Regions from separate parts of the Comamonas sp. SY3 genome, predicted to be linked through region 1. Evidence: predicted binding sites of a transcription regulator. Region 1 holds the regulator's gene; each other region holds the start of a gene.
The links. The regulator LexA, encoded in region 1, represses DNA repair genes until DNA is damaged. The targets are predictions, from matches to a motif close to ACTGTATNNNNATACAGT.
Positions count from the first base shown of each region.

Region 1 (6,854 bases):
ACTGTCTTGCGACAGTGGCTTTTTTATGCCCGTCTATTTATCGGTAAATAAACCGGTATCTGGCGTTGGCTCCCATGCTCGTACTTAGATTTTGGATCGTGCCTGCACCAGTGCCAGCTGCAGGCTGACCCGGCATTTGTAGGGCGTCAAGGCCACGGCCAGGTCTTTGTCCAGATCGGCCATCCCGGGCAATACTGCATCGCTGATCACGCCATCGCTGCAGCGGCTGCTGCGCCACACCGGCAAACCTTGCTGGCGTGCGCGCGCCATCGCATCCAGCAGCACCTCATGCACCGTGCCATTGCCGGTGGTTGCCACCACCAGGCCCTGCACACCCTGGGCCTGTAGCGCCTCCAACAGCCCCGGGCGCAGGCCTGCATGGCTGGTGACGATCTCCACCCACGGCCAGGGCGTACTGGCCGGCGCGGGCAACGTAGCCAGCCATGCGCTGCCGGTGTAGCCGCCCTCCGTATCTGCTGCCTGCGGTGCATAGCCCTGGCGCAGGCGCACGTTCGTGCCATCCACCCAGCCCAGCGGCCCCTGCTCGCCCGATGAAAAGGCCAGCAAGCGGTGCGGGTGCACCTTTTGCAGCCAGCGCGCGCTGTGCAGCTCGCCCCCGCCGGTCACCGCGACCACCTCGCGCAACAGCGGATGGCCGTCCGCATCCAGCGCCGCAGCGGCGGCCACGGCATCCTTGAGATTCTGCGGGCCATCGGGCATCAAGGCATTGGCCGGGCGCATCGCACAGGTCAGCACCACCGGCTTGGCCAGGCGCCCTAAAACGCAATGCAGGAACCAGGCGGTTTCCTCCAAGGTATCCGTTCCGTGGGTGATAACAACACCGCGTACCGCCTCGTCGCGCATCGCTGCATCGCAAGCCTGGAGCAGCGCATGCCAGACCTCATCGCTCATGTCCTTGCTATCAATTTGCGCGATCTGCATTGCATCCAGCGGGCCCGCCGCGGCGGTCTCGATACCGCCCACCCCCGCCAGCAGGGCCGCGACCGACAGCTGCGCCGCACGGTACTGGCCGGGATTCTCGGCATCATCGGCCATGCCGGCAATGGTGCCGCCGGTGCCGATGATCAAAATTTTTGGCTGCAAAGCTTGCCTCCTGCAAAAAACTGGTTAAAAATACAGGTACTGGATTGATATACAGGTGTTGGAGTGCACGGCAGCTTGGCTGCCACCCGGCACCACAGATCACACGGAGATCTTATGCGAGACCATCCCAAACTCACCGCGCGCCAACAAGAGATTCTGGACCTGATCCAGACGGCCATCTCGCGCACCGGCGCCCCGCCAACGCGCGCCGAAATCGCCAGCAAGCTGGGCTTCAAATCGGCCAATTCGGCAGAAGACCACCTCAAGGCGCTGGCACGCAAGGGTGTGATCGAGCTGGTCAGCGGTACCTCCCGGGGGATTCGCCTGCAAAGTGATACCGTGCGCTCCATCAATGCGGCACGCGGCACGCGCTTTTCGTCGCCGCTGGCAGGCGTGTCCAACGCCACCGCCGGCCTGGGCCGCGTGGTGCAAGAGCTCGCCCAGCTGGCCCTGCCGCTGATTGGCCGCGTGTCAGCGGGCTCGCCCATCCTCGCGCAAGAGCATGTCGACCAGACCTATACCGTTGAAGGCGGCCTGTTCCAGCAGCAGCCCGATTACCTGCTGAAGGTACGCGGCATGTCGATGCGCGATGTCGGCATCATCGATGGCGATCTGCTGGCCGTCAAAGCCACCCGCGAGGCGCGCAATGGCCAGATCATCGTCGCGCGTCTGGGCGATGACGTCACCGTCAAGCGCCTGCAGCGCACCAAGGATGGCATCGAGCTGCTGGCCGAAAACCCGGATTATCTGCCCATCGTCGTGCAGCCGGGCGAGCCCTTTGAGATCGAAGGCATTGCCGTCGGGTTGATTCGCAACACGATGCTGAACTAAGCCCAGCGGCCCTGTCGGCCCCTCCCTTTCTGCGCAACCCCAGGTAGCGGGCGTTGTGGGCACCCGGCCCACAACCCTGGGGAATGCGCTCGCCTTGCGCAATCCTGCTGTCATCCGTACACCAAGGAGTCTCCCATGCTCGTAGCAGATGCATTGCGTGCGCTTGCGCCCTTTTCCCTCGTCGCTGGCCTGCCCTGGTTCCAGTCCATCCAACGTGCCATCGTGCGCAGCAGCCGCCGCCGTCCAGGCCATGGCGCCGCCAACGATGGCCAGCTTGCCGCCCAGGTGCATTGCTTTGCCGCCGCCTCCAGCGCCGCTGCGCAGCGTGGTGCCGTGCAGCAACTGAGCCTGCTCGATGGCCCCAGCATTCCGCCTGGCGTGGACGGCCCTGCTGAAGAGACACCCGCACAGCGCCCCATCGACCGCATTCGCCTGCCGCGCAAACCCGCAGCGCGCCGCCGCCTCTCCGTCGGTGCACCGTCTCACACCCGCCCGTTCTTGTCGGTACAGCGCTGCAGCGCCCAGGCCGCCAACGATGCCCCCATCAAGATGTACTGGGCGCAACCGGCCAGCCTGCACCGCCAAAAGGGCATGCGCTGGGCCATGTCGGGCAGCATGGCCGATATCTGTGCCGAGCTTGAACGCCTGGAGCGGCTGGAGCATCTGCACGCGGTCTAAGCCAGTGCCAATCCGGGCCGGTGCGTTGTAGCCAGCCTGCTGGCAGCTGCATGCCTGCTGTCACGAGAGGTGGACAGCAGCGGAATCGCTACACTGGGTTGACGCAGACGCTGAACGTACCGGGCGTTACCGCCATGCCGGGCACGCGCCAAACCGGCACCTTCAGCGCTCTGCCTTCCGCCCGTTGCTCATGGCCACTAAGCCGTGGCTGCCGCTGCACTGCCAGCGGCTTCTTCTTTTCTATCTTTCGCTCAGCGTGCGGCCGCAGCAACCTCCAGCGCCTGCTGCTTGAAGGACGCCAGTTGCTCGCGCAAGGCGTACCTCGCAGCATCGACTGCAGTGGCGACGGCATCGGGCCCCAACACCAGACCTTGCAGCAACACAAAATGCACATTGCGGATGCCGATGGAGGCCAGCGCATAACGCAGATAAGGCGTCAAAAAGTCCTCCTGACGCGCCTTTGGACCTGCATGGAAGCCGCCTGAACTGACCAACACCAAGGTGGGCCGGTCCTTCATCAAGCCGATCTTGCCTTCGGGCGTCGATGCAAAGCTGCGGTGGATACGGATCACCTGGTCCAGCCAGAGCTTGAGCGTGGCCGGCACCGCAAAGTTGTGCATGGGGGTCAGAATCATCAGCAGATCGCTGTCTTCCAGCTCTTTGATCAGCGTTTCCGACCAGGCCAGCGCGGGCGCATCCGCGCTCGCATTCGAGGTGATCGCCAGCGCATAGTCGCGGCTGATCGGCGGTATCGGTGTTGCGACGAGATCGCGTTCCAACAGCGGCTGCTGCGCAAGGCCCAGCTCTGCCAGCATGTCGGCCGCCAGTTGGTAGGCGTGGCTGGCCTGGCCGTGTGGGCCACAGTTCAAGAGCAAGGTACGGGTCATCGTTTGTCCAATCGTTTGAGTAGTCAGGCCAAGGTGGGCCGCATCCGCACAGTTCTACGGCATCACATCGCCCGGGATTTGCACACCCAGGCGGCGAGCGTGGTTCGGCCCAGGCGTGCGGGCCCCACCGGAACCAGGCAGCCATCGTCCAGCAGCGCACCCTGGTAACGCACAGTGGCATCGCCCAGCACCATGCGAGGATCGCCTTGCAAGCGCAGGTATTGCTGCACCCACTCGGCCATCGCCATCTTCTGCGGGCCGGCCACGTCCATGCAGCCCGCCAAGGGCTGCGCCAGCGCGGCATCGGCCACCAGCATCGCCAAATCCTCTGCCGCCAGCGGCTGCACCTGGGCCACCGGTATCGCCAGCACCGTATCGGCCACGCTGTCGTGCGCCAGCTGCGCCAGGCTGTCGTACAAGGGTGCTGCACGCAGCACGGTACAGGGGGTGTTGCCTGCCAGGGCCAGCTGTTCCCGCAACGCGATCGCCTGGTAGTAGCCGCTGCCTTGCAATCGCTGTACACCCAAGGCCGACAGCGCAATATGGTGCGCAACCGCTGCAGCAGCGATGGCGGCATTCAGCTGCCGGCATGCGCGCGCCCAGCCCTCCAGCGCATCGGCCGTATCCACCACAGGCGGCTCGCGCACATCGATCAGCACCTCGGCACCATGCAGCGCAGCCGGCAGTTGGGGGCCCGCATCGGCGAGCACCGGGTAACCCAGCTGCCGCAGATTGCCGACCACGCGCTTGCCCAGCGGGTTGCAGCCGCCCAGCACCAGGACTTTCATAAGCCGCGTTGCGCCACACCGGGGGCTTGCCTGTTAAACGGGCATCTTGCGGAAGGCGATCGCAAAGCGGTTCCAGCTGTTGATCGAGGTGATCACAGCGGTCAGCTCCATCAGCTCGGCATCCGTGAAGTGGGGGCGCACAGCTTCCCAGACAGCATCGGGCACATGGTCGTGCGCGACAAGGGTCAGTGCCTCGGTCCACGCCAGCGCAGCACGCTCACGGTCGCTGAAGAACGGGGTCTCACGCCAGGCGGCGACAGTGGCCAGACGGCGGCTGGATTCACCGGCCTTCATCGCATCGGTCACATGCATGTCCAGGCAGAAGGCACAGCCATTGATCTGCGAGGCGCGCAGGCGCACCAGTTCCTTGAGCAGAATGTCCAGGCTGCCTTTGGCAATCTGGTTTTCCACGCCCAGCAGCGCTTTCATGATGGCGGGGTCAGCGGTGTAGAAGTCGAGTCGGGTTTGCATATCTATCTCCATCCAGGGTTGCGTCGGTGAATTCCGTTGCTGGCAGCCAGTATGCGATGGTCTTGGCCAAGCCAAAAGAGCCAAGAAATGCAAAAATGACTAGGCCAAGATAGGAATACCTGGATGCCCGACCCCACCCCCTCCGTGCAAGCCCTGCAACTGCAGGTCGACCGCAGCCTGCAGCTGCCCATGTACCTGCAGATCTGCCAGCGCTTCAAGAGCGCCATTGCGCAAGGCCATCTGCGCGCGGGCGACCGGGTGCCGGCGTCGCGGGCGTTGGCGGCCGAGCTGAACCTGTCGCGCGGCACCGTCGATCTGGCCTACCGCATCCTGGCCGATGAAGGCTATTTCCAGGTACGCGGGGCGGCGGGCACGGTCATATCACCGGGCCTGCCCCCCGCCGCGTCTGCAATGGCGCCGCAAGCCATCGCCCAGCCACCGGCCACCCACATCGTCGACTACGATGGCCTGCAGCCCCGGCCGCTGCAGCTGGGGCTGCCGGCGATCGATGCCTTTCCGCGCAATGTCTGGAACCGGCTGGTCACCCACCGCCTGCGCAGCAGCGAGCCCTACCGCCTGGCCTACCCCAACCCGCAAGGCGATGAGGAGCTGCGCCAGCGCATTGCGGCCTACCTGGCGGTCTCGCGTGGCGTCACCTGCGTGCCCGAGCAGGTATTTGTCACCACCGGCCTGCGCAATACCTTGGAGCTGAGCCTGCGCAGCCTCGCCAGCCCCGGCGATGCGTTCTGGTTTGAGGACCCGGGCTATATCCTGGCCCGTCCGTTTTTACAAAATGCCTCGGTGCAGATCGTGCCGGTGCCGGTCGATGCCCAGGGCATGCAGGTGGAAGTTGGCCGGCAGCGGAGCCCCTATGCCCGGTTTGCGATGGTGACGCCATCGCACCAAAGCCCGCTGGGCGTGACCCTGTCGCTGGAGCGGCGCATGGCGCTGCTGGACTGGGCGCGGGAGGCTGGCAGCTGGATCATCGAAGACGACTACGACAGCGAGTTCCGCTACCAGGGCCGGCCCCTGCCCGCCCTCAAAAGCCTGGACCGGCAGGACCGCGTGATCTACGCCGGCACCTTCAGCAAGGTGATGTTTCCGGGCCTGCGCCTGGCCTACGCGGTGGTGCCGCTGGAGGTGGTGCCGCGCTTCCAGGCCGTCAGCTCCAACCTCAATGCCGGCTGTCCCTATCTGCTGCAGGCCAGCGTGGCCGATTTCATGGCCCAGGGACACTTTGCGCGCCACCTCAAGAAGATGCGGCTGCTGTATGCCGAGCGCCGCGCCATCGCACAGCGCAGTTTCCAGCAGGTGCTGGGCGATCGCCTGCGCATTGACCTGCAGCCCGGCGGTCTGCACTTGCTCGGGCAGATTGGGGACAGCGACAACGACAGCCTGGTGGCCCAGCGCGCCCGCGCGCAAGGGCTGGCCACGCATCCGCTGTCGCGCTGGTATATCGATGCCGCGCCCCGCCAAGGCCTGCTGATGGGCTTTGCCAATATCACCAGCGAGGCGCAGGCCTTGCAGCTGGCCCGGCAGATCCAACAAGCCTTCGGCTAGCGGGAGAACGACGCGTTAGCCCTTGAACTCCGGCGTACGCTTGTCGAGGAAGGCGCTCACGGCTTCACGGTGGTCGGCCGTCTGGTGCGCCAGCGCCTGGTAGGCAGCCGACAGTTCCAGCAAGGAAGCCAGGCTCTGGTGCATGCCTTCGCGCATCAGCTTCTTGGTCATGCGGGTGACCTGGGGCGGATTCGCGGCAATCTCGCTGGCCAGTGCGTTGGCGGCGCTCAGCAGTTCCTCGGGCGGCACCACCTGCGACACCAGACCCCACTGCAACGCGGTGGCAGCGTCGATCATGCGGCCCGTCAGCGACAGCTCGGCCGCGCGCGCCATGCCAATCACCCGGGGCAGCAGCCAGGCACCGCCGTCGCCGGGGATGATGCCCATCTTCACAAAGCTCTCGGCAAACCTGGCCTTGTCCGAGGCCACACGCAGATCGCACATGCACGCCAGGTCCAGGCCCGCACCGACGGCCGCGCCATTGATGGCGGCGATGGTGGGTACTTCCAAGTTGAACAGCGCCAGCGGCAGGCGC
Region 1 covers NZ_JBGTYN010000009.1:160,680-167,533, reverse strand. Annotated here, with positions in the region: gene ACCQ08_RS14020 (asparaginase) at 85-1,104, opposite strand; gene lexA (transcriptional repressor LexA) at 1,219-1,935, shown strand; gene ACCQ08_RS14010 (hypothetical protein) at 2,071-2,613, shown strand; gene ACCQ08_RS14005 (FMN-dependent NADH-azoreductase) at 2,865-3,500, opposite strand; gene ACCQ08_RS14000 (NmrA family transcriptional regulator) at 3,563-4,288, opposite strand; gene ACCQ08_RS13995 (carboxymuconolactone decarboxylase family protein) at 4,322-4,759, opposite strand; gene ACCQ08_RS13990 (PLP-dependent aminotransferase family protein) at 4,883-6,319, shown strand; gene ACCQ08_RS13985 (crotonase/enoyl-CoA hydratase family protein) at 6,335-6,854, opposite strand, start outside.

Region 2 (6,854 bases), on a different contig from region 1:
GCCAGGCGCTGGCTTTCTTCATCGCTCTCGGGCTGCTGCGCGGCGGCGCTGGCCAGGGCCAGGGCTTCGTCAAAGCGCTCCATGCGTTCCAGCACGCGCATGCGGCGGTGGCGCGCGCCCGGGTAGGGGCTGGCGGCGTAGGCCTGCTCGGCCAGCGCCCAGCTTTGGCTGCGCTCGCAGGCCTGGCCCAGGCGCAGCAGCACCTTGGCATGGCGCTGCTGCAGCCAGGGGTTGGCGCTGCGCCAGGCGGCCAGCGCATCCATCAAGGCCTGGCGGTCTTCGTCCTCATCCACCGCCTGGCGCCACTGCTGCAACTGGCGGTAGCCCTGCACATCGGCACGGGTCTGAAACGCGCGCGACTGCGCATCAAACGCCACCGTCTCGTACTTGAAGATGCCCAGGTCGGCCAGTACAAACTCTGACCAGTCCTGGTGGAGATTGCCAAAGAACATCAGGCGCAGGCCCTCGGCCAGCTCAGCGATGGTGACGCGCCAGGCGGCATGCTCGGCCTGGGGGTGCCAGCGGTGGTAAGGCTGCAGCTTCTCTTCGGCTGCTTGCTCGGCACCTGGATCAGACGGCTGCGCCCATTGCGCAAGCTGGGCCAGCATGTCCGCCTTGCGCAGCGAGCGCGCCAAGCCGGCATTGGCAAAAATCTGCAGCAGCTCGGGCTTGGTGTGCAGCGCAAACAGCTCGGCCAGGGCCATGTCGGCATCGGCATCGATCCAGCCCAGCGCCAGCAAAGGCTGCGCGGCGGCATGCACATCGGGGATTTCGTCGTACATCAGCTTGTCTGCGCGGAACCAGGGCCCGCGCCGCATCAGCATGCGCACCATCAGCGCCTGCGACTGCATCGGGGCTTGCGCAAAGTCCGCCAGAAACTGCTGCTCCTGCGCATCCAGCACATCGCCATAGCGCTGCCCCAACCACTGCAGCGCGCGCTCGAAGTTGTGCAGGTAGTAGTAGCGATGGGGGGCCAGCATGGGGATGGACACGACGATTGTTAGTGATAGCTTATCTGTATTTTTATACAGTCATTCTATCTAAGAACGTGTTTACGATCTCCTCGCGCCGCGACAGCGGTTTTGCGGGATGGGATGCTAGGCGCAGTCCGCAGCCAATAGCCCGCTATTGGCAAGGGCTGCAACGCCGCAGACCGCCCGCAAAACCCCTGTCCCTATGGGTTGGAGTGAAATCGGGCGATTTCTTCGCGCTGGCTCTTGCTTGCACCCCGGTGCAAGCTGCGAACCAGCCCTTCGAACTCATCCCGATTGCACTCCAACGCGGCTGCGTAGAGATCGTAAACACGTTCTATGCACATCGCCCCTTCCGGCCCTATGGCTCGTTCAACCGATAGCGCTATTCCACTGCTAACTGGCAGGCCATACACAAATGAGTTTGCGAATAGAAACGATTCTCATTTATTATGGTTTCATTTGATGCTGCCTTGATGCCGAGCAAAGTGTTTTCCGTTGATTCCGTGGAGGCGAGCCCACCGTGCCAAACCCAGACAGTGACATCCATCCGTTGGTGCAGGAGCACGGTGTGATGCTGCGCCACTATGCTGCACTGCAAGCGCGCTGCACGGCCCAGGTCGAAGCCCTGCGTGCTGAAGTGAAGGCGCTGCGCGCCCAGGTCACCCGGCTGCGGGCCCAGGTCATCATGCGCGACAGCGCCCTCATCTGGGAGCGCGAGGACCGGCTGCGCCACCTGTCGGCCATCGCCAACCGCGCGGCCGTTACGGCGGTGCGCCGCTGTGTGGACCCGGCCGCGACGATGGAAGTGGCCACCGTGCCCCAGCCGCCACCCGATGCCTATTTGCAGGAGCTGGGCCAGCATGCCGCCAACCTGGTGATCTGCCAGACGGGCTGCATCAGCCACGGCGGCTACTGGCGCGACCACGACCAGTGCAAGCGCCTGGGCACCACCTGCCTGCTGGAAGACCCCCAGGCCTTTGTCCTCACAGAAACCGCCAAGGCATCGCACGCCTGGGTGATGACGGCGGCCAGCGTGCCCGCTAAGGAGCAGCGATGAGCTCACGTTTTCCGTCCTCCGTATCGGGCCCGCTGCTGCTGCGCGAATGGGAACGCCTGACCCAGACCGGCGTGGAAGCCAGCCGCGACAACCGCCCCGAGCAAGCTTTGGCCTGGCATGAGCATGCGCTGCGCGTGGCGCACCAGCTGTTCCACGATGCACCGGCCGGCGTCTGCGCCGATGACCGCCTCGCCGCCTTTGTGGTCGCGCACCTGAACCTGGCCGACTGCTTCAACACCTTGAGCCAGCCGGTATCGGCCGGCGAGTGCATCCACTGCGCGCACCACCAGCTGCTGGCCTTGACGCGCGACGACCATGCCAGCGCCGATCTGCGATCGGCCGCCTGCAAGCACCTGCACCACACCTTTGCCGCCTTGAACGAGCACCACAACCGCTGCGCCGCCCGCGAGCGCGAGGATGCCATGTAGCGGCAGGCCCACAGCGTTTCCATGCCTTCGGGCAACCCGCCGCCGGGCACGCTGCTGCACTGACAGCCGCCGCACCGGCATTGACCCACTGCTCTCCACCCAACGACTGACACACGATATGTCCTATACCCTCCCCAAGCTGGCCTATGCCTACGATGCCCTGGAGCCCAACATTGACGCCCAGACGATGGAGATCCATTACAGCAAGCACCACCAAACCTATGTGAACAACCTCAATGCAGCGGTTGAAGGCACCGAGTTCGCCAACCTGCCCATCGAAGCGCTGGTGGCCCAGGTGGAATCGCTGCCCGAGAAGCTGCGCCTGCCTGTGCGCAACAACGGCGGCGGCCACGCCAACCACAGCCTGTTCTGGGAAGTGATGTCGCCCAGCGGCGGCGGCCTGCCCCAAGGCGATGTGGCCAAGGCCATCGATGCCGACCTGGGTGGTTTTGAGGCGTTCAAGGATGCCTTCACCAAGGCCGCACTGAGCCGTTTTGGCAGCGGCTGGGCCTGGCTGACGGTAACGCCTGGAGGCAAGCTGGCCGTGGAAAGCAGCGCCAACCAGGACTCGCCACTGATGAAGGGCATTGGCTCGGGCAACACCCCGATCTTGGGCCTGGATGTGTGGGAGCACGCTTACTACCTGAAGTACCAAAACCGCCGCCCTGAATACATTGCCGCTTTCTACAATGTGGTGGACTGGGGCGTCGTTGCCCGCAAGTACGCCGCAGCGCTGGGCCAATAAGCCATTCCCCCACTGAGCACGCGAGCACGCACATGACCCCAGGCCACCAACCGATGGAAATGGACAACCAGCCCGATCCGCGCGATGACGCATCGCGCAGCACCGCCAGCGCTGCGCCGAAACCGGCGCTCAAGCTGCGAACGCGTATCGGTCTGCTGATCTGTGGTTTGGGGGTATTTGCACTCGGCGCGCTCATCTGGGATGGCCTTAAAAACGAGCCATCGGTGCGCAACGCACTGCTGGGCGGCTGCATGGCCGCGCTGGCCACTGCGCTGGGCACCCTGCCCGTGCTGCTGGCCCAGCGCCCGTCTGAACGCACACGGGACACCCTGTTTGGATTTGGCGCCGGCGTGATGCTGGCCGCCTGCGCGTTCTCGCTGGTCATCCCCGCACTGGATGCTGCACGCGCCTCGAATATCTTTGGCGGCAGCGCCTGGGCTGCTGGCGGCGTCGTCGGCACCTCCATCCTGCTGGGCGGCATGGCCCTGTTGGTGATGGACCGCCTGCTGCCCCACGAACATTTCATCAAAGGCCGCGAAGGCGCCAGCGCCCAGCAGCTGCGCCGTACCTGGCTCTTTGTGTTTGCGATCATCCTGCACAATCTCCCCGAAGGCCTGGCCATTGGCGTGGGCTACGCCGGCAATGAAGGCATGCGCGCCAACGCGCTGGCCATCGGCATCTCTATCCAGGATGTCCCCGAAGGCTTTGTCGTAGCCGCCGCGCTGCTGGCCGTCGGCTACAGCCGAGGCTTCTCCGTCCTGCTGGGCATCGCCTCCGGCCTGGTCGAACCCCTGGGCGCCGTCGCCGGCGCCGCCATCATCGGCAGCTCCGCCCTGCTCCTCCCCTGGGGCCTGGGCTTCGCCGCCGGCGCCATGCTGTTCGTCATCAGCCACGAAATCATCCCGGAATCGCACCGCAAGGGGCATGAGTTTTTTGCGACTACGGGGTTGATGGTGGGGTTTGTTTTGATGATGGTGTTGGATACGGCGTTGGGGTGAGGGGTGGACTGCGGGCGCGTTAGAGATATGCGCCAATACTGCACGCGGCGTGCTAAGTGGTCCAGCGGATTCAGGGAAGATTGCTAACTCGCTACGGTGGCAGCGACGCCCGTCTGATATTTGAAGAGGCGCAACTCATGCTTGGCCCTAGATCGCTTATGCAGCAGTTCCTCAATGTCCAACACCCCAATATCAACACCATAGATGTCGTTCAGGTTGGTTGAAAGATCCTCAGCGACGAACACTTCGTCGAGATCGAAGATACCAACCGCTTCGAAATGTGTTCGATCGCCGGGCCCTTCGTGGTTCGCATTGCTCAAGCCAGGGAGCATGTCCAAAGCACGGCTGTATGCCGCCTCTGGGTCGCCGGCTGCGAACATATGCAATGCGAGAAAGTGATGCTCTTCACTGCGAAGAACTTGGTACGGCGGTTGATTGTTCAGCCAAAGATTTTCCTCCTTCATGATGAAGTGAGCCACATACAAAGGCATAAGTGAGGTGCTTTCAAAGGAGAGGGTCTACGGCGAATTTACTCTCTAATCGAGGAGAGCCTCTATCTCTGCTCCTTAACGGGAAAGAACAAGCAGCGACATCAGATACGCCGGGGCTATTCAACTTTCTCCACTTCAGGAAAGATCAGTTTCCAGCAATGTTCAGTTTCTCCTGCGGTTTTTTGCGGGGTACTTCGCGTTTGGCGACACCGGGAGCAGTCCGACCCGGTATCGCACTTGTTCAAGCCAAAACTACGGAGACCTCACGAATGACTGATGCGCAACGGCGGACAAATGCATCATCTACGTCGATGAGCGTTGATACCTCGGAAACGTCTCCCTCGTTGAAGACGTTCTCGTGGGGCAGCTTCACCCTGAACGGCAGAGCTGTAGCTTTGCTTACCAGCTCGTCGTAGCTGCGTCCTCGACCATGCTTCAGCACGTTGATCGCGAGGTACATATCACTGAACGTCTCTTTCAATGCAGTCTCGCCCTTGGCATCCAGCAGAGAGACAGCCTTACGAAAACCATCTTGGCAGTTCAAGCAATCTTGCAGCATGGCTTCGAAGATCGAAAACATTCCAACCGCTAGGACAGCCTTCTGCAGTTGCACCATCTGTAAAGCCTTTACCAGTCGGGTCTCAGCGCTCGTCTCCAGCGCCTCAACTACCGTATCGTATGCCTCATTAAGCGCGGTCAAGCTAAACTCCATACCGTGCTCTGCTAGTTCGTCAAAGGCATGCATTTGTACCCCCTACTCATCAAATCATTCAATCGTTCCCAGAGTGTCGCACAGCTCTTCAATCAACTGTCATGCGGCGAATGCCGTAACAACGCCACAATAGAGAGCTTATTCTCATTGATGAGGATCGAACGGCTGAGCCGTACGGTCTACCGGACAAGGAAGAAGCCCGATCCGACGTGTTCAATTACATTGAGAGTTTCTGCAACTCGCTGCATGATGCATCAAAGCTAGCATTCCTTAGCCCAGTCAACTTCGAGCAAAGCTATATAAGCTAAGCATATCGTCCGGAAAACTGGAGGAAGCTCATTGATCGTCGAAGCATCTAAGAACGGCATGACCTAGTCTTAGCGGCCGGCATCACCCCACGTTAGACATCCCTCGCGTTTTTATAAAAAGCTTTTCACATAGTGACCGCCAGCCATCAAAAATTAATGGAAGATGTGGTGAGTCGAGTATATTTTCCAATATGAATAAACCATCCCTATTCATTGCGTCTTCAGTCGAGGGCTTGACCGTCGCCGATGCAATCAACTTGAACCTGGATCATGACACACAGAATACCCTGTGGCGGTCGGGTACTTTTAAACTTGGATCCAACTCATTGAATGATCTGACAAGCAAGTCCTCAGCGGTCGACTTTGCAGTGTTTGTCTTTACGCCGGATGACTTGGCAACGATACGCAAGAAAGAAGAGTACATTGCGCGGGATAATGTCGTATTCGAGCTAGGTCTTTTCATTGGTTCTTTAGGCAGAGATAGATGCTATGTGGTCAAGCCCCGAGGTATCGAAATGCATTTACCGTCTGACCTATTAGGAATAACCACTGCTGACTATGTTCCGAATAGAACCGATGGAGACATGGCTTCTGCTTTAAATGCCGCATGTAAACAGATTAAAGATAGAGTTCATGAACTTGGCCCGATACGCCGCTTGTCATTCACAGGAAATATACCAAGCCAACACTCCGCAAATCCCCCAAATTATAAAATCGAACTAGTAGATTTAAAGTTCTTGGCACAGTGTATAAGTAGTCACGTAGCATATCCTTCGGGAATTTCGTACCACCACATTAAAAATGAAATTAAAAACGAACATAGTCATAAAGTTTCACTTAGCGCGGTCAAACTGCTGCGTCTAGGTTACATCGAAAAATCAGTAGACATAGATGATCACGATGGTGCAGAATTTTTTGCGTATCGCGTTACAGAGAGTGGGCTAGACATATTTCTTAAGCACGAAAGCGACTACACATTCATGCACACCCCTCAAAAACGACCTCAAACATATTTCAGCGACAAGGACGACGAGCCCGATTTTTAATTAATAAATTATTAAAATATAAAGACATAAGAAAATTAAACACTACCTGCCGATCTTCGCCCCAATCTTCTAGCTACAGGGATAGGATCTTCAGC
Region 2 covers NZ_JBGTYN010000007.1:201,454-208,307, reverse strand. Annotated here, with positions in the region: gene ACCQ08_RS11980 (VRR-NUC domain-containing protein) at 1-980, opposite strand, end outside; gene ACCQ08_RS11975 (hypothetical protein) at 1,546-2,031, shown strand; gene ACCQ08_RS11970 (hypothetical protein) at 2,028-2,459, shown strand; gene ACCQ08_RS11965 (superoxide dismutase) at 2,578-3,204, shown strand; gene ACCQ08_RS11960 (ZIP family metal transporter) at 3,264-4,202, shown strand; gene ACCQ08_RS11955 (hypothetical protein) at 4,286-4,693, opposite strand; gene ACCQ08_RS11950 (hypothetical protein) at 4,935-5,438, opposite strand; gene ACCQ08_RS11945 (TIR domain-containing protein) at 5,905-6,759, shown strand.
Region 2: the regulator LexA is predicted to act here: its motif matches at 1,015-1,032, upstream of ACCQ08_RS11980 (VRR-NUC domain-containing protein).

Region 3 (6,854 bases), on a different contig from region 1:
ATCCCATCGGTGGCCTACACCGATCCCGAAGTGGCATGGGTGGGTCTCACCGAAGACCAGGCCAAGGCCCAAGGCATCAAGGTCAAGAAGGGTCTGTTCCCCTGGGCCGCCTCGGGCCGCGCGATTGCCAATGGCCGCGACGAAGGCTTCACCAAGCTGCTGTTCGACGACTCGCCCGAAGCCCATGGCCACGGCAAGATCCTCGGCGGCGGCATGGTCGGCACGCACGCCGGCGACATGATCGGCGAGATCGCGCTGGCCATCGAGATGGGTGCAGATACCGTGGACATCGGCAAGACCATCCACCCGCACCCGACCTTGGGCGAAAGCATCGGCATGGCCGCAGAAGTGGCCCACGGCACCTGCACCGATGTGCCGCCTGCGCGCAAGTAAGACCAGCCGGTCTTGAGCCACTCTGCAAAAGACAGCCTTCGGGCTGTCTTTTTTTGCATCTTGGTCAGGCGTTCAAGGCCGTGCCAACAGGGACCCGGGCTTATTCGTCATCAAACTCCGCCCGGTAGTCATCCGGGTCGATGCTTTCAGCGCGCAGCGGCTCAATCAAGCGAAAACGTGTGACCTTGGCCGATGCGGTGATATAGCCTTTGATGACCCATTCACGGGTGACAGGGCTGTGTGCTTCTTGGGCGAGTTGCTCGATGACGCGCGTGGTTTTGCGCCGGGCCAACATGCGGAAGAATGCGGGTACATGGCTGAGCAGGCGTTGCAGCAGCTCCTCCGCATCGGCGGCCCATTCGCCTTGCTTGGGCAGCTCGGGCACAAAACCCCATTCGTCTTCTGTCAACGCGCGCCACAGCACGATCGCATGGCCATCGGCATCGTTCACGCAGGCCATCTCTTCGAGCTCAGGGGTGCGCATCGGCGCATAGCGTGAGCTGCTGCCTGCCGCCAACAGGCTTTGGTAGGCCTGGGGCACATCGGCCACCTGCAGGCGCAGGCTTGTCTGCGACTCCACCTTGGGCACCTGCAGCAGCCGCAGCAGGGCGCTGCCGGTGTCGATATCGACATAGCCCTCGCCGCTGCGCGCGGCCCTGAAGCCGATCACATCACGCCAGAGCTGCGTGGCTTTTTCCAGATCGCTGCAGGGGAGGACGAGGTAGCTGATTCCAAAAAACATGGCATGCGGTGGTAAAAAATGACAATGCTGATGATAGCTTTTGGCTGCGCCATCGATCAGAACTGATCGCCCCAGCGAGCAACGATACCCACCACCAGCAGTTGTCTTGGAGACAGCCCAGACTGCCCATTCGCCACTGGATGGGCGAAGATCCCGGCTACACAAGCTCGCGCAGCGCATCGGCGCTTTCTGCCAACGCCGCTGCAGCTCTTCAGGAGACCCACCCCATGATCCCCCATGCGTTCGCTTCTGCTGCCGCATTGGCAATGGCTGCTAGCTTGGCCGTTGCGGCCAATCCGGCCCTTGCCGCCTATCCAGACAAGCCCATCAAGCTGATCGTGCCGTTCCCACCCGGCCAGGCCACCGATATCTTTGCCCGTGCGCTGGCCGACAAGCTGGGCCAAAAGCTCGGCCAACCGTTGGTGGTGGAGAACAAAGCCGGCGCGGGCAGCAATATCGGCTCCGAGCAGGTTGCGCGCAGCGCCGCCGATGGTTACACCTTGCTGGTGGCGGGCAGCGCGATGGCGGTGAACCAGACCTTGTACAAAAAGGTGAACTTCGATCCGCGGGCCGACCTGGTTGGCATCAGCTTGATCGCCAAGGTGCCGCTGGTCTTTCTGGCCAATCCGGCCAGCGGCATCAAAAGCATGAACGACTTGGTGAGCAAGGCCCGCGCCGAGCCCGGCAAGCTGAGCTATGCGAGCGCCGGCATTGGCGGCACCCAGCATTTGAGCGCGGAGATGGTCAAGGCCCGCGCAGCGCTGCAGATCGAACATATTCCCTACAAAGGCAGCGGCCCGGCGCAGGCGGATTTTCTGGGCAACCAGGTGCCGCTGATGGTGGATTCGGTCACTGCGGCGTTGGCCAACATCCAGGCGGGCAAGGCGGTGCCGCTGGGCGTGACCTCAGCCACCCGTTCCAGCCAGCTGCCCCAGGTACCAACGATTGCTGAATCCGGCTTGCCTGAGTTCAAGGGTTTCGAGGCCGTGGGCTGGCTCGGGCTGATGGCCCCCAAGGGGACCCCCAAAGCCATTGTCGACAAGTTGACCCAAGAAACGGTGGCCATTCTCAGCAGCGCCGAGATGCAGAAATTCATCCGCGACCGGGGCTCCGAGCCCGCACCGACCAGCGGCCCGGAGATGGACCGCTTTGTCGCCAGCGAAATGGTGGAATGGGGCAAGGCCGTCAAGCAATCGGGCGCGACCGTGGAATAGGGCTACCCCCAGGCTGCGCGGCCAGAACCCTTACGCTCCGCCGACCATGTCACCCAGGCGTCCCGGCGCCTGGATGCGCTTTTCTACACTCTTTGTCGCCTATAGACCGAAATGGAGACAAAGACATGGTGTTGACGCGCAGAAGCCTGGTGCAAGCCGGGGCCGCCACGGCAATGGGAGCTTATATCGGGGCCGGCGCATCGCTGGCCCACGCGAACAAGCGCTTTCCCAACCGGGCGATCAAGCTCGTAGTGGCCTTTCCCGCCGGCGGGCCGACCGACCTGACGATGCGCCAGCTCGCCGAGAACGCCGCCAAGGTGCTGGGCCAGCCGATTGTGGTGGAGAACCGCCCCGGAGCGGCGGGTTCGCTGCCTGCGACCCAGCTGCAGAACACGGTGGCCGATGGCTATACCATCGCTCAGCTGCCGATGAGCGTGATGCGCCTGCCTTTCACCACGGGCCTCAAATGGAACCCGGTGGAGGATCTGAGCTACATCATCAATGTCACCGGCTATGCGTTCTGCATGGTGGCCAGCACCCAGTCCGGGCTCAAGAATTGGCAGGAGGTCGTAGCCTGGGCCAAGGCCCATCCTGGCAAGCTGACCTTGGGCAATACCGGTACCTATACTTCGCCGCATGTCACCTCGGCCATCATTGCGCAGCAGCTCGGACTGGATGTCGTACATGTGCCCTACAAAGGATCGGCGGAGCTGATGCGCGCGACGATGGCAGGCGAGGTGATGGTCGCGGCCGACACCAGTGCCGTAATCCCCTATGTAGACCAGGGCCGCATGGTCGCGTTGAACGTCTGGACCGAAAAGCGCCTGCCCACCTTGCCCAATACCCCCACCTTGATCGAGCTCGGCCTGCCGACCACGCAATACTCGCCGTTTGGCCTGGTGGGCCCCAAGGGCATGCCGGCCGATGTGCAAGCCACTTTGCACAAGGCGTTCAAGGAAGCGATGGAGATGGAAAGCTACCAGGCGATGCTGCAGCGCTTTGAGATGCTGCCGATTTACATGAACAGCGCCGACTACAAAAAGTTTGCCGCCGAGTCGACCGTCAAGGAAAAGGCCGTGCTGGCCAAGCTGGGTCCCCAGGCTTGACGGAGCCGAGGCGACCGATGGGCGCGGCAACGCCAGCAGGGTGATGAAAACTGTATTTATATACAGTATTTGTAAAACACCGCTTCATCTGATCGGTGCCGCCCCTCTATGAAGGGGTCTGCTTACGCTGACAGCATGGAAGGCAGCGCTGGTCATCGCCGGGAGGTTTTGCTAGAATACTGTACATATACACAGTATTTATGCAAACCCTCGCCAAACTCCAGATTCTGGCCGACGCCGCCAAATACGATGCCAGCTGCGCATCCAGCGGCAGCAAGCCCCGCAATTCCCTGGGCGGCAAGGGGATGGGCTCGACCGAGGGCATGGGCATCTGCCACAGCTACACGCCCGATGGCCGCTGTGTCTCGCTGCTGAAGATTCTGCTGACGAACTTCTGCATCTACGACTGCCGCTACTGCATCAACCGCAAAAGCTCCAATGTGCAGCGCGCCCGCTTCAGCGCGGCCGAGGTGGTGGGGCTCACTCTGGACTTCTACCGCCGCAACTGCATAGAAGGCCTGTTTCTGTCCAGCGGCATCATCCAGTCGTCCGACTACACGATGGAGCAACTTGTCGAGGTGGCCCGCAGCCTGCGCGAGGACCACGATTTTCGCGGCTACATCCACCTCAAGACGATTCCAGATGCGTCCCCCGAATTGTTGGCGCTGGCGGGCCGCTATGCGGACCGGCTCAGCATCAATATCGAGCTGCCCACGCAGCAGGGACTGCAGCAATTGGCGCCGGAAAAGGATGCTATGGGCATTGCCTCGGCCATGCACCAGGTCGCGGAGCATATCGAAGTGGCCCGGCAGCAGAAGCAAGACCAGCAGGGCAGTAAGCTGGTATCGCTGCCCCGCCAGCGCCAGGCGGCCCGGGCGGCAGCGCCCAGCTATGCGCCGGCCGGCCAAAGCACGCAGATGATTGTCGGCGCTGACAGCGCCAATGATGCGACCATTCTGCTCACCAGCAGCGCGCTCTACACCGGCCAGCGCCTGCGCCGGGTCTATTACTCGGCCTTCAGCCCCATCCCCGATGCCTCGTCCGATCTGCCGCTGCAGGCGCCGCCGCTGATCCGCGAGCACCGTCTCTACCAGGCCGATTGGCTGATGCGCTTCTACGGCTTCAGCCCGGCAGAAATCACTGCACCGGCGAGCGGCGGCATGCTCGATCTGGAGCTGGACCCCAAACTCGCCTGGGCGCTGTCGCAGCGCCAGCATTTTCCGGTGGACTTGAACCGCGCGGCCAAGGCCTGGCTGCTGCGGGTGCCGGGCTTAGGTGTCGGCAGTGTCGAGCGCCTGTTGGCCGCCCGCAAGGTGCGCCGGCTGCGGCTGGCCGATCTGCAGCAGCTGCGCGTCGCCACCAGCAAGGTGCTGCCTTTTGTCGAGCTCGATGATTACCACCCGCCGCTGGCCATGCTCGACAGCCCCGGCTTGCGCCAACAGCTGCTTGCCCAGATGGGGCAGGGGGCTGTGCAGCGCCGGCACAGTGGCATGCAACTGGCGGCTGCGGCGCAGATCGCCTTGTTTTGAGGAGGCCAGGCATGCCAGCGGAGAACGACAGCTTGACGGTGATGTTGGAAGCGCCGGATGACTTTGCCGGCTTTCGCCAGGCCGCGCGGGTGTTGCTGGCCCTGGGCGCAGCGCCTGAGGTGGTGCACTGGCGCTGGTCGGATGAGTTGGCTACCCAGGCCGAGGATGGTGATTTGTTTGCGGATGCTGCGGCAGCCAATGATGCACCCGATGCGCCAGCCCGCGTCATCAGCCCCGATGCGCTGGACCGTTTGGCCATCGCACCCGGCCAGCCGGTGCACATTCGCAAACCCCAGCTGGCCGTGCTGCGCAATGCCTGCTGCCACCGCAATCCGGGGCGCTTCATGCTGTGCTACCGCTGGCTGTGGCGGGTTCAGTGCATGCCTGGCCTTGCGGGCGATGCGCTCGATGCCGATTGGCGCGATATCGAACGCCTGGCGCATGCAGTGCGGCGAGAGATCCACAAGATGCATGCCTTTGTGCGCTTCCGGCCCGCACAGGACGAAAACGGCCACCCGCTGCATGTGGCCTGGTTCGAACCCGAGCACCACATCGTTCGAGCGGCCTCGGGCTTTTTCATGGAGCGCTTCAGCAATATGCGCTGGGCGATTCTGACGCCGGACTGCAGCGTGCTCTGGGACCAGGAATGCCTGCAATGGGGCCCTGGCGCCTCAGCGGCCCAGGTGCCGGGCCCGGATGCGGGTGAAGCGCTATGGCTGGCCTATTACCAGTCCACCTTCAACCCGGCGCGCCTCAAGGAACAGGCCATGCTGCGCGAGATGCCGCGCCGGTACTGGAAGAACCTGCCCGAGACCCAGCTGATCAGCGGCCTGGTGGCAGGCGCGCGCAGCCGCACTGGAGAAATGCTGGCGGCGCAGCCAGGCGCCCGGCGCGCCTGACGCGGACAGCGGTTTTTCAGGCTCAGTGCAGTGACACGTCTTCGCGGCGCACATGGTCGTTGGCCGTGCCGGTAGGCCGGCTCGACCAGTAGCCTGCGAGCAGCGATCCCGAGATGTTGTGCCAGACCGAGAAAATGGCGCCTGGCAGCGCGGCCATCGGGCTGAAGAACTTCGCGCCCAGGCTGGCCGCGAGGCCCGAGTTCTGCATGCCCACCTCGATCGCCAATGTGCGGCAGACCGATTTATCAAAGCCCAGCAGGCGACCGCCCCAGTAACCACCCAGGTAACCGATCAGGTTGTGCGCAATCACGCCCGCCACCACGACGCCACCCACGGTGGCGATGCGGTCGCGGCTCAAGGCCACGACGGTGGACAGCACCAGCAGGATCGCCACCATCGACACGAGCGGCAGCAGACGCTCGACGCGCTTGATCTGCGCATGCCAGAAATGGTTCAGCAGCAGGCCCAGGCCAATCGGCAGCAGCACGATTTGTGCAATCTCCATCAGCAGCGCGCTGACCGGCACATCGATCGACGCCGAGATATAGAGGCGCGCAAGCAGCGGCGTGGCCACAATGCCGACCAGGGTGGACAGTGCACTGATCGTCACCGACAGCGCCACATCGCCCTTGGACAGAAAAATCATCACATTTGACGACGTACCGCTGGCGACGCTGCCGACCAGCACCATGCCGGCCGTCAGCTCGGGCGGCATGTTCAGCGCTTTGGCAATCAGCCAGGCGGCCAGCGGCATGATGAGGTAGTGCAGGAACAACCCGGCCGCAATCGGCGCAGGGCGCTGCAGTACGCGGCTGAAGTCGCTGATGCGCAGGGTCACGCCCATCGCAAACATGATCAGCATCAGCAACTGGGCAATATGGGGCTTGAAGCCCAGGAAGGCGGAGGGCGCGCTGTAGGCGATCAGCGCCATCACAGCTGCCCAGACGGGAAAAAGACGGGTCAACAAAGCA
Region 3 covers NZ_JBGTYN010000002.1:112,904-119,757, forward strand. Annotated here, with positions in the region: gene lpdA (dihydrolipoyl dehydrogenase) at 1-393, shown strand, start outside; gene ACCQ08_RS03545 (VOC family protein) at 494-1,135, opposite strand; gene ACCQ08_RS03550 (tripartite tricarboxylate transporter substrate binding protein) at 1,402-2,349, shown strand; gene ACCQ08_RS03555 (tripartite tricarboxylate transporter substrate binding protein) at 2,481-3,455, shown strand; gene ACCQ08_RS03560 (putative DNA modification/repair radical SAM protein) at 3,656-4,984, shown strand; gene ACCQ08_RS03565 (TIGR03915 family putative DNA repair protein) at 4,996-5,883, shown strand; gene ACCQ08_RS03570 (bile acid:sodium symporter family protein) at 5,906-6,854, opposite strand, start outside.
Region 3: the regulator LexA is predicted to act here: its motif matches at 3,505-3,522, upstream of ACCQ08_RS03560 (putative DNA modification/repair radical SAM protein).